Regions from separate parts of the Homoserinimonas aerilata genome, predicted to be linked through region 2. Evidence: predicted binding sites of a transcription regulator. Region 2 holds the regulator's gene; the other holds the start of a gene.

Region 1 (7,655 bases), 840 kb from region 2:
GCGACGCCACCGGCCAGCTTGGCCAGGCGCTCCTGCAGCTTCTCACGGTCGTAGTCGCTGTCGGTGTTGGTGATCTCCGAACGGATCTGCGCAACGCGACCGGCGATGGCCTCGGCGTCGCCGGCACCCTCGACGATCGTGGTCTCGTCCTTCGTGATGACGACCTTGCGGGCACGGCCGAGCAGGTCGAGGGTCGCGTTCTCGAGCTTGAGACCGACCTCCTCGCTGATGACCTGACCACCGGTGAGGATGGCGATGTCCTGCAACTGCGCCTTGCGGCGGTCACCGAAGCCGGGAGCCTTGACGGCGACCGACTTGAAGATGCCGCGGATCTTGTTGACGACCAGCGTGGCCAGAGCCTCGCCGTCGACATCCTCGGCGATGATCAGCAGCTGCTTGCCGGCCTGGATGACCTTGTCGACGATCGGCAGCAGATCCTTGATGTTCGAGATCTTGCCGTTGACGATGAGCACGTAGGGGTCTTCGAAGACCGTCTCCTGGCGCTCCGGGTCGGTGACGAAGTACGCCGACAGGTAACCCTTGTCGAAGCGCATGCCCTCGGTCAGCTCGAGCTCGGTGCCGAACGTGTTCGACTCCTCGACCGTGACGACACCCTCGTTGCCGACCTTGTCGATCGCCTCGGCGATCAGCGCGCCGATCTCGGGGTCACCGGCAGAGATGGACGCCGTGGCGGCGATCTCTTCCTTGGTCTCGATGGGCTTCGCCTGCGCGATGAGCGCCTCGGTGACGGCCGCGACGGCCTTCTCGATGCCACGCTTCAGACTGATGGGGTCGGCGCCGGCCGCGACGTTGCGCAGGCCTTCGCGAACGAGCGCCTGGGCGAGGACGGTGGCGGTGGTCGTTCCGTCGCCGGCGACGTCATCCGTCTTCTTGGCGACCTCCTTGACGAGCTCGGCACCGATCTTCTCGTACGGGTCGTCGAGCTCGATCTCCTTGGCGATGGAGACACCGTCGTTCGTGATGGTGGGGGCGCCCCACTTCTTCTCGAGGACGACGTTGCGACCGCGCGGGCCAAGCGTCACCTTGACGGCGTCGGCGAGCGTGTTGAGGCCACGCTCGAGGCCGCGACGGGCCTCCTCGTTGAAAGCAATGATCTTTGCCATGTGTTCCTCTCGTCCTTTCGGGACGTTACGAATTTGCAACAGCTTTGGCACTCCCGATGGGAGAGTGCCAGACAAGTCTGGCACTCGGACCCTGTGAGTGCAAGCTCACCGGGTGGGGCATCCGGAAGGCTACGCCGCAGGCGGAATGATCTCGACCGAGCCCTCGAGCGGCACGAGCTCCACCCAGGTGTTTCCGGCGCCCAGGCGCAGGACGATACCGTCGTCGCCCAGCAGCGTTATGGCATCCGTCGCTGCCGCCTTGTGCCAGCTGCCGTGCACTGTTCCGCCGCCCGTCGTCACCCACGCCTCGCCGCTTCCGAGCAACTCGGTCTTCGGAACACCGGTGCCATGCGTGATCGGAACCCGAACGGTCACCACATTCGTCGCCGAGAGCTGCGCACCCGAGGAGTCGAGATCGGGGGCGCCATCCTGAAAGCGCAGATAGCGACCGGATGCCGCGTCATAGCCCCACGCGGGGCGGAACCCGTTCGAGAAGGCCAACTGCAGCGTGCCCGTCGGGGAACCCTCCTTCGCGGCCGTCGACGAGGCCGCATCCAGCGAATAGGCGAACTGCTGCTTCGGCGCCGCGATGTCAGGCTGGGTGGCCAAGAATTCGCGCGCCTTCACGATCACATTGTGCGGGGCGCTGCGGTCGCCCGCCCGATACATGTAGGCGGCCGTGTCACCCTGGCCGTGGATGGCGTTGTACACGGGTGTGCTGCGCATCATGCTGACGAACTGCGGCTGCCCGCCCGCATAGAAGATGATGCCGCCGAAGGGCGACGCGATGTCCGGATCCATGGGCCGGATGGAGCGGATCGGGCCCAACTCCTCCGGGATATCGCTGTGCCAGACCGCCACATAACGGGTGATGCCACCCTCGACGAGCTCCTCGAAGACGATGTCGGTGCGCTCCAGGCCCAACTGCGGGCGCGCATCCCAGTGATTGTCGATCTTGGCGGCGACGGATGCGTGCGCCAGCGACCCGGCCTCGACCGTCGTGCCCCGCAGCGGTGCCAACTCGGTGGGTGCGGGCGGCTCGTAGGTGGAGGTGTAGTCGGGTGAGGCGGACGGCGTCGGCGACGGTGTCGGCAGCGCCTCGCATCCGCTGATCGCCAGCGCTGCGGCTGCCGCGACACCCCAGACCGCGAGGCTGCGGCGCACGCGGGCGCGCCGCCACGTGTCAGCCGGCTGGGGGCACATAGTCCGCACCGAGCAGCACCGTGATGGGCGACGCCGGGTAGTCATTGGAGAGCACGGCCTCGCCGATGCCCAGATTCTGGATGATCATGCGCACCGCCCCCTCATGGGCCGCATCGCTGTAGAACACCTGGGTGGTCGCGACGTCATCGGCGGCGGCGTTCGCCCGGCTGCCGGCGCCGAGAGCGGCACCCTCCCAGCCCTGGCTCACGAGCAGGTCACCCACCTCGGTGGCGAGGCCGCTCGTCGGCGTGCCGTTCAGGACGGAGATCGCGACGGTCGGGTCGAGCACCGGGTCGGCCTCCACCGCCGGAGCGGAGTCGCCGCCATCCGCGGTGCCCGGGTCGTTCACCGCAGTGTCGATGCCCGGGATCTTGATCTCCAGATCGGGCACGAGCAGCGACAGCCCGAACACGCCGCCCACGACGAGCACGACGGTGGCGAGCGCCGCCCAGCCGAAGCCGATCCACCCGCGCCACCGTTGCGCCGGGGCGCGGTGAGCGCCGACGCGCAGCAACTCGGCAGGGATGTCGTCGTAGCGGTCCTTGATCGGGGTTGCCATAGTTTCTTCCAAATGGTCGGGGCCTCGACGCCGGGCGGGTGGCGGGCGCCGTTCGGGCTCAGCCGCGAGCGGTAATGGGCGACGCCCCCGCCGGGTCTCCCCCGGACACGCCGCGCCGACGGCCGTCACGCAGCCGCCGAAGCCGCCTGATGAGCATCGGATCGTACTTGAGCGCGGCAGGCGAGTCGATTGCCGCATTCAGCACCTGATAGTAGCGGGCCGTGCTGAGGCCAAGCTCCACACGGATGGCCTCCTCCTTGGCACCCGGATGCCGCCACGGGCGACGCTCGAAGGCCAGCACCATGAGCTCCCGCTCGGGGAGCTCCTGGCCCTCGCCCTGATCGGCTCGCTCGGTCTCGTACATCGCCGCAATCCTAGGCGGGCACGCCCCGAAGCCGGGCAGGTCGCGCGGCAGTTCGCGAACAGGGAGACGTCCATGGTGATTTCAGGCTTCTTTGGTTAGGATTACCTAAGAGGTGCTGCCTCTCGCGCTGCAGCATCCGCGCCCCCTCCCAGCCCACAGCCCAAGGACTCTCCGCTTGTTCGCCCGCCCCAGCATCCGACCGCTCGTCGCCGCCATCGCCTCGATCGCCGCCATCGCGATGCTCGCGGGCTGCGCAGGCGGCACGGCCGGCGCCCAGGAGCCCGAGGCGAGCACGCCCGGCGCACAGTCGGTGCCGCTCGCGGAGCTCGACCTGCTCGACGACCCGCTCTCCTGGCACGGCGAATCGACCGCGATGCTCGCATCCGCATCCATCACCGCCGTCGAGGAGTCGCCCTCGCAGACGCTGCCTGCGACCGTCACCTCGCATGACCTCGACGGCGACACCGAGGTGACCGTCGACGAGACCTCCCGCGTTCTCGGCCTCGACATGTCCGGTTCGGTCGCCGCGACGATCGTCGGGCTCGGCTTCGCCGACAGCCTCGTCGGGCGCGACGTGTCGTCGACGTTCGCCGAGGTCGCGGACCTTCCCGTGGTCACCTCCGGCGGGCACTCCATCAACAACGAGTCAGTGCTCGCGCTGCGGCCGACACTCGTCATCACCGACGGCACCATCGGCCCCATCGACGTCATCCTGCAGCTGCGCGACGCCGGCATCCCCGTCGTGTTCGTCGACGCCGAACCCGGCTTCGACGGCGTCGGGCAGCTCGCCCGACAGGTTGCGGCGGCATTCGGCGCCCCCGACGCCGGCGAACTGCTCGCGACGGCGCTGCAACAGCAGATCGACGCAAAGGTCGCCGAGATCGCCGGCATCGCCCCGAAGGCGGAGGGCGAGAAGCTGCGGATGCTGTTCCTGTACCTGCGCGGCGGCAGCGGCATCTACTACCTGTTCGGCAGCGAATCGGGTGTCGACGACATCATCACGGGCCTCGGCGGCATCGATGTCGCCGCCGAGATCGGCTGGACGGGCATGAAACCGATGACCGATGAGGCCGTCATCTCGGCCCGGCCCGACCTCATCCTGGTGATGACCTCCGGGCTGGAGAGCGCCGGCGGCGTCGACCAACTACTGGACACGAAACTCGCGCTCGCGCAGACCCCGGCCGGCATGAACCGCCGCTTCGTCGACATGGCCGACGGGCAGGTGCTCAGCTTCGGGCCGCGCACCGCCGACGTGCTCGACGCGCTCGCCCGCGCCGTCTACGCGCCCGCGGCGTAGCCCCTCAACCCGCGAGACCACCCGCTGGTCGAGGTGCAATGGCGCGCAGCGGCATTGCATGAGGAAGCTCGCGGAGCGAGTCGATCAGTGGTCTACCGCTCCAGTCTCGAGACCGGCCGCCGAGCTACCCCGCGAGCGGCTCGAGTGTCTCGCCGTGCGGCCCCGCGTAGGCGAGCGGATGCCCGTCGAGCGCGAGCACGAATCGCCCTGCACCACTTCCGGCCGGCAGTCTCTCCGCCACGTCGGGCAGCACGGCTGAGCCTTCAAGCGACACCCAGGAGGCGTCGAGCCTGCGGATCTTCTCGACCAGTCGCATCCGCTGCGCGTAGGGAATGTAGACGAGTACACCCGCTGTGACGATGACGAGTGTTGACCCGTCGGGGGCGAGGCCGGCCACCTCGTCTAGTTTGTCTGCGGCGTCCCCGCGCACGAGCATCCGTTCGTCCGCCTGCGCGATCGTCATGGCGCTGCGCAGCCGGGCGAGGCGTTTGTGCTGCCCGGGCCAGATGAGTGCTTCGAGCCAGTCACGGTCGCGCGGTTCTGCCGGGTCGAGCGGTTCGAGGTCGATCCCTGCCCTCCACACGATTTCGGGCATCCGGAGCGGTTGGGGCGGGTTTCCGTCGCAGTGGAGGAGCAACTCGGATGGCCCCGCGGCGGGGTCGAGGCGTGTGGCGTTGTAGTCGTAGCTGTAGCGGTCGGGGTGCAGGCAGAGCCCGGCTGACGCCCCAAGTTCGAGCAGTGCGATCGGCCCGGGGATTTGTGCGAGCGCCGGCAGCAGTGCGGCGCAGCGGGCGGGCTCGTTGGTCTGCATGGGGCGCACCGCAGCTTCGGTCGCCACCTGCTGCCAGTTCTCGCGCAGGAACTGGGCGAGACCGTCGTAGTCGCCTTCTGCCGCGCCGATGAGGCGTGCTGTGGCGAGCACGAGGGGTGGTTGTCTTTTCTGTTCGGGAAGCGTGTCGATGAGGGCCCGGATGCTCACGTCGCCGGCGATTCCGTCGGCCCAGGCCTCGTAGACAGGCGAGACGCCGGCCACCTGTCGCGCGAAGTCCCGGTACCACTGCGCGGTGTCGCGTTCGGCGGTCGGGCGGGGGCTCATCTGTCGATCATGCCCCACCGGGTGCGCCCGGTGGGGCATGTCGTTGGGCTGGCGGCGGGTCAGCCCTGGGTGGCGCGGCGACGGACGATGATCACGACGGCTGCGGCGATCAGCAGCACCAGCAGCGCGAGTCCGGCCCAGAGCAGCCAGCCGAGGTCGGGGCCGGCGGAGATGGGCGTGACGGTCGCCTGCGGCTTTTCGTCGCTCACGCTGGTCGTGGCCGCGACCGCACACTCGGGGTCGAGGGTGGCCGTGAATGTGACCGGGTCAAATTCGGTTCCGACCTCGTAGGTGCCGAACGCGGCTGAGCCCAGCTCGGTGAGCGTGGCCGGGGCATCCTGAATGCTCAGCAGCGCGTCAGTGCTGTTGTCGGTTGCGGCGCTGAGGTCAAGCTCGACGAAACGCACCCCCGTCTGCTTGATCTCTTCGCCCTCCTGCGTGGTGCCGGTCACATCGAGCAGCACGTAGGCGGTGTCTGCGTCGATGATCTCGAGCCGCGGGTTGGCGACAGTGGTGTCGAGGATGCCGCCGTGGCCGGTGAATCGGATGGCTCCGGCGAATGCGATGTCGCCTTCTCCGGTAGCGCTGTCGTAGCCGCCGACGCCATCACTCCAGCTGAAGTCGGGCGTCTCGTAGGCTGCACCATCGCTGACGATCCATTCGCCGTTGGCAATGGTTCCGCTGATGTACGAGCGGAAGGCCTCCTTGAAACCCCAAACGAGCTTCGCATCCGTCACCGCACAGCTCGCGAGAGAGGTGAGCTTCGTGGATGCGGGGATGTCGATGACGACGCCGCGGTCGACGGAACCCTGCAGGGTGAGCGTGTGCTGGCCGGTGAGTCCGGCGGGCAGGGTGCCCGTCCAGCTCACACGCCCCGTGCTGTCTGCTGTGGCGTTGCGGTCAAGCACTGTGGGCTCGGAGTAGATGACGACAAGGATGCCCGTCTCGCCCGGCTGGAAGCCGTCGGCGGTGATGGTGATCTTGCCACCCTCCTTGACCTTGTCGGTGCCGCCGTCGACGATAACGCCTGTTGTTGCGGGCGGTGTCGCGGCCGGCTGTGCAGTCGCGGACTGTGTCACCGCCTGCTGCACGTAGGAGGCGATCACGGCGGTACCACCGCCGGTGTTGCCGGGCGCTCCGATGGTGAAGCTGAGCGGGTCGAGTGCTGTGCCTGCGGCATAGAAGGGGCTGCCGTTGAGGGCGAACGCCTGAGTGCCCTGCGCGGTCAGTGTCGCCGGAACGCCTGAGTAGGTCACTGCGGCGCCGCTCTCGCTGCGGCTCCCTGCCGCAAGGTTGAGGCTGGCGATTGCGATGCGGCTCCCGTTGCTGCTGACGTAGAGGGTGCCACTGGTGGCGGAGTCGACCTGCACGACGGGGTTAGCGAATGTCAGGTCGAGCACCCCGGCGTGACCGGTAAAGCGCACCGAGCCGGAGTAGTTCGCGGTGCCGACCCCGGCATCCTTGGTGAAGCTACCCCCTGCGGCCTGGCCGAAGACGAAAGCGCCTCCGGATGCTCGTGCGCCGGTCGTGCTGATGCTGCCGTGGGCGACGGAGCCGGTCACGTAGCTGCGGAACGAGTCCTTGACACCCCAGGTGAGCGAACCGGCCGTCGTCGGAACGACAACCTCAGGCGTCGTCGGCGGAGTCACAGGCGGTGTGACCGGTGGCGTCACGGGCGGGGTGACGGGCGGGGCTGCCGTCGCGAACGCGATCGGCACGGCGAGCTCGTTCGCCGCCTGCACGACACCTCCCGCACCGGAGGTGAACACGGCGAGCGTCGCACCTGCGCGGGCGACGGCGTCAAGCTTCGCCTTCGTCACCTCGACCGTCCAGCTGAAGTCGGCCGTGCCGTCGCCGTTGTCGCTCCACACCGTGTAGCTGGGCGCCGCGCCCTCCTCCTTCACCCACGTCGAGTAGGCATTCGAACGGGATGCGGATGCCGCGTCCTCACTCGGCTGCCAGTTCGCGTCGAGGTAGCCGATCTGTGCGTAGATGCCGGCCTCGTTGACCAC
Region 2 (7,655 bases):
TAAGTCGACGTTGGCCGATCGCATGCTGCAGGTGACGGGTGTCGTCAGTGACCGCGATATGCGCGCCCAGTATCTCGATCGCATGGATATCGAGCGTGAGCGTGGCATCACGATCAAGAGCCAGGCGGTGCGGATGCCGTGGGCTCTGGATGCGCAGACCGGCCCGTCTCCGGCGGGCACCTACGCGTTGAACATGATCGACACCCCCGGGCACGTCGACTTCACCTATGAGGTCTCGCGCAGCCTTGCCGCCTGCGAGGGCGCCATCCTGCTTGTGGATGCGGCGCAGGGCATCGAGGCGCAGACGCTGGCGAACCTGTATCTGGCGCTCGACAACGACCTGACGATCGTTCCGGTGCTGAACAAGATCGACCTGCCTGCGGCCGACCCCGAGAAGTATGCGCGGGAGCTCGCCGATCTGATCGGCGGTTCGCCTGACGATGTGCTCCGGGTCTCCGGAAAGACGGGCGTGGGTGTTCCTGAGCTGCTTGACCGCGTCACGAGTGTCATCCCGCCGCCTGTCGGTGATGCGAGTGCGCCGCCGCGGGCCATGATCTTCGACTCGGTCTACGACAGCTACCGTGGCGTGGTCACGTATGTGCGGATGGTCGACGGCCAGCTGAATCCGCGCGAGAAGATCCAGATGATGTCGACGCGTGCGACGCATGAGATCCTCGAGATCGGTGTCAGTTCGCCTGAGCCGGTGCCCAGCAAGGGGTTAGGGGTCGGCGAGGTCGGTTATCTGATCACGGGTGTGAAGGATGTGCGCCAGTCGAAGGTGGGCGACACGGTGACGACGGCGTCGAAGCCGGCATCCGCGGCCCTTCCCGGGTACACGGAGCCTCTCCCGATGGTCTTCTCCGGCCTGTATCCGATCGATGGCAGCGACTATCCGGCGCTGCGCGATGCGCTCGACAAGCTGAAGCTTTCGGATGCTTCGCTCGTCTATGAGCCGGAGACCTCGGTTGCGTTGGGCTTCGGTTTCCGCTGCGGCTTCCTCGGCCTCCTGCATCTGGAGATCATCACGGAGCGGCTCGACCGCGAGTTCGGGCTCGACCTGATCACGACTGCGCCATCCGTCATCTATGAGGTGACGACGGAGGACCGGAAGACGGTCACCGTGACGAACCCGAGCGAGTTCCCGGTGGGCCGCATCGATTCGGTGAGCGAGCCGATCGTGAAGGCGGCGATCCTCGCGCCCAAGGACTATGTCGGCGTGATCATGGAGCTCTGCCAGGGGCGCCGCGGCACGCTCCTCGGCATGGACTATCTCGGCGAGGACAGGGTCGAGATCAAGTACACGATGCCGCTCGGCGAGATCGTGTTCGACTTCTTCGACCAGCTGAAGAGCAAGACGGCCGGCTATGCGAGCCTCGACTACGAGCCGTCGGGTCAGCAGGAGGCCGACCTGGTAAAGGTCGACATCCTGTTGCAGGGCGAGCAGGTGGATGCGTTCAGCGCGATCGTGCACCGCGAGAAGGCGTATGCCTATGGCGTGCTGATGACGGGGCGTCTGCGCGAGCTGATTCCGCGCCAGCAGTTCGAGGTGCCCATTCAGGCGGCGATCGGTGCTCGCATCATCGCTCGTGAGAGCATCCGTGCCATCCGCAAGGATGTTCTGGCCAAGTGCTACGGCGGTGACATCACCCGCAAGCGCAAGCTCCTCGAGAAGCAGAAGGAGGGCAAGAAGCGCATGAAGATGGTGGGCCGCGTCGAGGTTCCTCAGGAGGCGTTCATTGCCGCCCTCTCGGGTGATGTCGAGAAGAAGGACAAGAAGTAGTGTCGCGCCCCGCGCTCTGGAATCTTCCTGTCACCTACGCGGCGGTGGGGGCCACTCAGTCGCCCGAGACGCTGCGCTACCCGCCGGAGGGCTACCGCGTCTTCGAGAAGCGGGTGCGCATCGGCACCGGCCCCGCGCGCTGGGATTTCGCCTGGCACGCGACACTCGCGTGGGGTATCAAGGTCCGCAGCGGTTTCACGATCGAGCTGACGGAGACCCCTCCGGAGGTCACCGAGGGCAGCTACGCGCCCGTCTCCTTCGACACGGCGGGCACGCCCGTCGCCCCTGCCATCACCGGCCCGTCGACAGAGACGGTGTACGGGCCGGACGGCCTGCCCTTCGTCTCGCCCGGCGACTCGGCCTGGCTGGTGCTGCACGTCGGCCCGTTCAAGATCCATGAGCCTGTGCGCGTCGTCTACGTGATCGACGAACCGAATCGCAAGGGCTTCGCCTACGGCACCCTGCCCGGCCACCAGATCAGCGGTGAGGAGTCGTTCGTCGTCGACCTCGAAGACGACGGCTCCGTGTGGCTCACGGTCCGCACGATCTCTCGCTCTGCGACGGGGTGGGGGTGGGCGCGTCCTTTCCTCGCGATCGGGCAGCGCATCATCCGTGCCCGCTATCTGAAGGCCCTCACCGGCCCTGTCGACTGACACGATGCCCTCCGCCCTGCCCATCGCCGACCCTGCGCCCCTCGACGGCGCCCTTCCGGCATCCGTCGCCGAGGGCGCGGAGGGCCGCGACTTCGGCGTCTACCTGCATGTGCCGTTCTGCCGTGTGCGCTGCGGCTACTGCGATTTCAACACCTACACCTCAGATGAGCTTCGGGGTGCGAAGCGCAGCGACTACGCGAGCCAGGCTGTGCAGGAGGTCGCGCTGGCACGTGGCGTGATGGATGCTGCGGGCCTGCCCGAGCGGCCGGTGTCAACCGTCTTCTTCGGCGGCGGCACTCCGACGCTGCTGCCCGCATCCGATCTGGTCTCGATGTTCGACGCTGTGCGCGACGCCTGGCGAATCGCTCCGGATGCGGAGGTCACGACAGAGGCGAACCCCGATTCGGTCGACCTCGACTACCTGATGGCGCTGGGGCGCGCCGGTTTCACGCGGGTGTCGTTCGGCATGCAGTCGGCCGTCCCACACGTTCTGGCGACGCTGGAGCGCACCCACGACCCCGAGCGCGTGCCGCTGGTGGTCGCGTGGGCCCGCGAGGCGGGCCTCGACGTCAGCCTCGACCTCATCTACGGAACACCGGGGGAGTCGCTCGACGACTGGCGCCGCTCGCTCGAGCACGCCATCGCGCAGGCGCCGGATCACCTCTCCGCCTATTCGCTCATCGTGGAGGACGGCACGAAGCTGGCCCGGCAGATCAGGCGCGGCGAGGTTGCGCAGCCTGATGAGGATCTGCAGGCCGACATGTACGAGCTGGCCGACGAGCTGCTCGGCGCGGCCGGATTCGACTGGTACGAGGTGAGCAACTGGGCGACGACGGATGCCCACCGCTCCCGTCACAACCTCGCCTACTGGAGGGGTCACGACTGGTGGGGTGTCGGGCCCGGCGCCCACAGCCATGTCGGCGGGGTCCGCTGGTGGAATGTGAAGCATCCGGCCGCCTACGCCGACCGCATCATGGCGGGGCATTCGCCTGCCGCCGGGCGGGAGACGCTCGACCAGGAGACGAGACGGGTCGAGCGTGTGCTCCTCCAGCTGCGCATCCGTGAAGGAATATCGGCGGGGGAGCTGGGGCCGCAGGGCCGCACGGCCGTCGCGGGGCTCATCGCCGACGGCCTCGTCGAGGGTGCGAGTGCGGTGCGCGGCACGATCGTGCTCACGAGGAACGGGCGGCTGCTCGCAGATGCCGTCGTGCGACGGCTCCTCGACGAAGGCTGATGCCGCCCGTCCCGGGTGCTACTTGATGAATTCGATCGTCACCGGGTACTTGTAGTACTGCCCCGAGTTCGCCTTGACCGCTGCGATGATCATGAAGACGATGGCGGCGACACCGAATGCGATGAGAACCGGCACAACGATGATCGCCCCGATTCCGAACGTCACGGCCACGATGATGCTGCCCACGATGCTGAGGGCGACCGCATAGATGGTGAACGAGATCTGGAAGTTGAGGGCAGACCTCGTGTGCTCACGCACGAACGGCCCGCGGTCCTTCAACAGCAGATAGCCGATCAGCGCCGGCAGGAAGCCGAGAAAGATGCCGCCGACATGGATGAGCGTCGCCCACAGCTTCTCGTCTGAGGGGCTGAGCGGCTGCGGTGCGGCGTTGTAGCCGGAGGGCGGTGGTGGGGGTGCCTGATTCGTCATACGGCCCATTAAAGCAAACCCGCCCGTGAACGACGCAGGGCCGGGAGCAATGCTCCCGGCCCTGCGTCTGCTCTGCGACTACTTGATGAGGCGCAGGTTGACCGGGTAGCGGTAGGACTGGCCGTTCTTCGCGGCGTTGAAACCCTGAATGCAGAACACGATCGTGAGAATCCAGAGCGCGAGCGGCAGGATCCATCCGATGAGCATCCAGAAGCCGAAGGTGACAGCGGTCAGCACGGCGTTGATGATCTGGATCGCAATGTGGCCGATGGTGACGGCGATCTGGAAGTTCACCGACTCCTTGCCCTCACGGTCGGTGTGGGTGCCGCGGTCCTTGAACACGAGCCAGATGATGAGCGGCGGGAGGATCCACAGGATGCCACCCAGGTGTGCGAACGACGCCCACTGGTTGTCCTCGGCAGGGGTGAGCGGTGCTGCTGCCGCCGGTGACGCGGGGGGAGGGGTCTGATCGGTCATTGCGTATGCCTTTCCGGTTTTCGGGAGTTGCCCGGTGCATGCCGGGACACCTGACGCTGCTGAGTGCCCCCTGAATGAGGGCAGCGAAGGCTATCCCATAAGGTAGTGCCTCTTCGCCGCGCCGCGCAACGAATGCGGAAGCGGCGTGTCACGATACAATTGGCAGTCAACTTGTTCGAGTGCCAATGACCGTGAGGGCGGTGGATTGTGGTCTCAGATCGCGGTCTCGAGGTGCTCCGGGTGATCGTGCAGGACTATGTGGAGTCCCGAGAGCCTGTCGGCTCCAAGTCGATCGTCGAGCGCCATTCATTCGGCGTGTCCGCGGCGACGATCCGCAACGACATGGCCCAGCTCGAGGAGGAGGAGTTGATTGCCGCGCCGCACACCTCCTCCGGCCGTGTGCCGACCGACAAGGGTTATCGCCTCTTCGTCAACCAGCTCGCCGATCTCAGGCCGTTGAATGCGGCGCAGCGGCAGGCGATCCACGCGTTCCTGGGCGAATCGGCCGATCTCGATGACGTGCTCGCGCGCACGGTGCGCCTGCTCTCGCAGCTCACGCATCAGGTCGCTCTTGTGCAGTACCCGTCTCTGGGGCGCTCGCGCATCCGTCATGTCGAGTTGGTGCCGCTCACCGAGTCGCGCATTCTCACCGTGCTGATCACCGACACCGGTCGGGTGGAGCAGCGCATGGTCGACGTGGGGCCCGGCCTCGATGACGAGTTTTTGAGTGACCTGCGGATGCGCATCAACTCGGCCCTCGACGGGCTGCTCCTCACGGAGGCGGCTGCGCGCCTCGACTCGCTCGCCGACGACTTCGCTCCTGCTCGGCGCGAGGTGGTGCATCCGATCGCGGCCAGCCTGGCCGAGCAGGTTCTCGCGAACAGGCACGACAGGCTCGTGATGGCGGGGGCTGCGAATCTTGCGCGCACGGAGGAGGACTTCGCCGGCAGCATCTATCCTGTTCTGGAGGCGATCGAGGAGCAGGTCACCCTGCTGAAGCTCTTCGGCGAGATGGAGCAGGATCAGGCTGGCATCTCGGTGCGCATCGGCCGGGAGAACGAGTCTTTCGGCCTCGGCGAGGCTTCCGTGCTGAGCACGGGCTACACGGCGGCCGGCGGCGAGCTTGCCCGCCTGGGGCTTCTGGGGCCGACCCGGATGGACTATTCCAGCAATATGGCGGCGGTTCGTGCGGTTGCACGTTACCTGTCGCGCCTGTTGGGCGAGAGTTGACTGTGGCGCGGCGCGTCACACGAGAGAACAAGAATCTAAGGAACTGCAGTGGCTGACCATTACGAAGTACTCGGCGTCGACCGGGATGCGACCCCCGAGGTGATCAAGAAGGCGTACCGTCGTCTTGCCCGCGAGTTGCACCCCGATGTGAATCCGGGAGCGGATGCCGCCGATCGCTTCAAGGACGTGACCCACGCCTATGACGTGCTCTCCGACCCCAAGCAGAAGGAGCAGTACGATCTGGGCGACCAGGCCGGCTTCGGCGGTGGATTCGGTGGCTTCGGCGACATCTTCGAGACCTTCTTCGGCGGTGGGGGCGGCGGCAATCGCCCTCCGCGTTCTCGCACGGAGCGAGGGCAGGATGCGCTCGTCCGCATCGAGGTGACGCTCGAGGATGTCATCTTCGGCACGCAGCACGAGGTCGAGGTCGACACGGCCGTCACGTGCAAGACGTGCGCGGGCTCCTGCTGCGCCCCGGGCACCGAGATGGCGACATGCGACATCTGTGGCGGCTCCGGCCTCATCCAGCGTTCCGTGCGCAGCCTGCTCGGCAATGTGATGACCTCGAGCCCCTGTGGCACCTGCCGCGGCTTCGGCACGGTCATCCCGAACCCGTGCTCGACGTGCTCCGGCCAGGGCCGCGTGCGCGCCCGCCGTCGCATCCCCGTCGACATCCCCGCCGGCGTTGACACGGGCCTTCGCCTGCAGATGCCGAGTCAGGGCGAGGTCGGCCCGGCCGGTGGGCCCAACGGCGACCTGTACCTCGAGATCAAGGTGCGCCACCACGATGTGTTCAGCCGCAATGGCGACGACATCCTGGCGACGCTCGAGGTGCAGATGACGGATGCGATCCTCGGCACGACGGCCACGTTCGACGCGCTCGATGGTCCGGTCGAGCTGGAGATCAAGCCCGGCGCGCAGAGCGCGGAGGTGATCACGGTCAAGGATCGTGGCGTCACCCACCTGCGTGGTTCGGGCCGTGGTGATCTGAAGGTCGGCATCCAGGTGCTCACGCCCACGAAGCTCAACTCGAAGTCGAAGGAGCTCATCGCCGAGCTGGCCCGCGTGCAGAATGCGGTGCCGCCGCATCTGGCGCACTTCCAGCAGGGGCTGTTCCAGAAGCTGCGCGACCGCTTCCTGAACATCTAGCTGCGACAGGCGGGAGACGAGCGTGGCGCACTTCTACCTGAACGAGTCGCTAGTGTCGGCGGCGCCGGGCGCATCCGTCTCGATCGAGGGTGCCGAGGCCAGGCATGCCGTCACGGTGAGTCGCATCCGGGTGGGGGAGTCGCTGTCGATCGGCAACGGTGCGGGGCTTGTCGTGACCGGGCCGGTTGTGGAGGCGGATGCTGCCCGTCTCGTCGTCGAGGCCGTCGACGTCGTCGAGACCCCGGTGCCGTCGCCTGCGGTGCTGCTCGTGCAGGCTCTGGCCAAGGGCGATCGCGATGAGTCCGCCGTGCAGGCGGCGACCGAGCTCGGTGTGGATGCTGTTGTGCCGTGGGCTGCGCAGCGCTCGATCGTGAGATGGCAGGGCCCCAAGGTGGCGAAGGGCATCGAGCGGTGGAGGGCGATCGTGCGCGAGGCCACGAAGCAGTCGATGAGGCCGCGCATCCCTGAGGTGCGGGAGCTGGCGTCGACGACCGCAGTCGCCGCGCTGGCGTCGCAACTGCGTGTGCTCGTGCTGGAGCCGACGGCGGAACAGCGGCTGTCTGAGCTCGAACTCGACGGGCGCGATGTTGCCGTCGTCGTGGGGCCGGAGGGAGGCATCGCGCCGGCCGAGCTCGAGCAGTTGGCCGCGGCAGGAGCCGTCGCTGTGCGTCTCGGCGACGGGGTGCTGCGAACCTCCACGGCG

Evidence for each region. Region 2 encodes HrcA, which represses chaperone genes, less so after heat shock. Its sites were predicted from a motif close to TTNGCACTCGNNNNNNNCGAGTGCNAA; they were not measured.
Region 1: the regulator HrcA is predicted to act here: its motif matches at 1,169-1,195, upstream of groL (chaperonin GroEL).

What each region holds. Positions count from the first base shown of each region.
Region 1 is NZ_VFOM01000001.1:97,417-105,071, reverse strand. It holds gene groL (chaperonin GroEL) at 1-1,124, opposite strand, end outside; gene FB562_RS00465 (DUF3048 domain-containing protein) at 1,254-2,327, opposite strand; gene FB562_RS00460 (LytR C-terminal domain-containing protein) at 2,308-2,886, opposite strand; gene FB562_RS00455 (DUF3263 domain-containing protein) at 2,945-3,250, opposite strand; gene FB562_RS00450 (heme/hemin ABC transporter substrate-binding protein) at 3,426-4,547, shown strand; gene FB562_RS00445 (DUF2332 domain-containing protein) at 4,672-5,643, opposite strand; gene FB562_RS00440 (HtaA domain-containing protein) at 5,703-7,655, opposite strand, start outside.
Region 2 is NZ_VFOM01000001.1:934,564-942,218, forward strand. It holds gene lepA (translation elongation factor 4) at 1-1,780, shown strand, start outside; gene FB562_RS04410 (DUF1990 domain-containing protein) at 1,780-2,433, shown strand; gene hemW (radical SAM family heme chaperone HemW) at 2,438-3,667, shown strand; gene FB562_RS04420 (DUF4870 domain-containing protein) at 3,686-4,096, opposite strand; gene FB562_RS04425 (DUF4870 domain-containing protein) at 4,175-4,573, opposite strand; gene hrcA (heat-inducible transcriptional repressor HrcA) at 4,781-5,803, shown strand; gene dnaJ (molecular chaperone DnaJ) at 5,852-6,952, shown strand; gene FB562_RS04440 (16S rRNA (uracil(1498)-N(3))-methyltransferase) at 6,975-7,655, shown strand, end outside.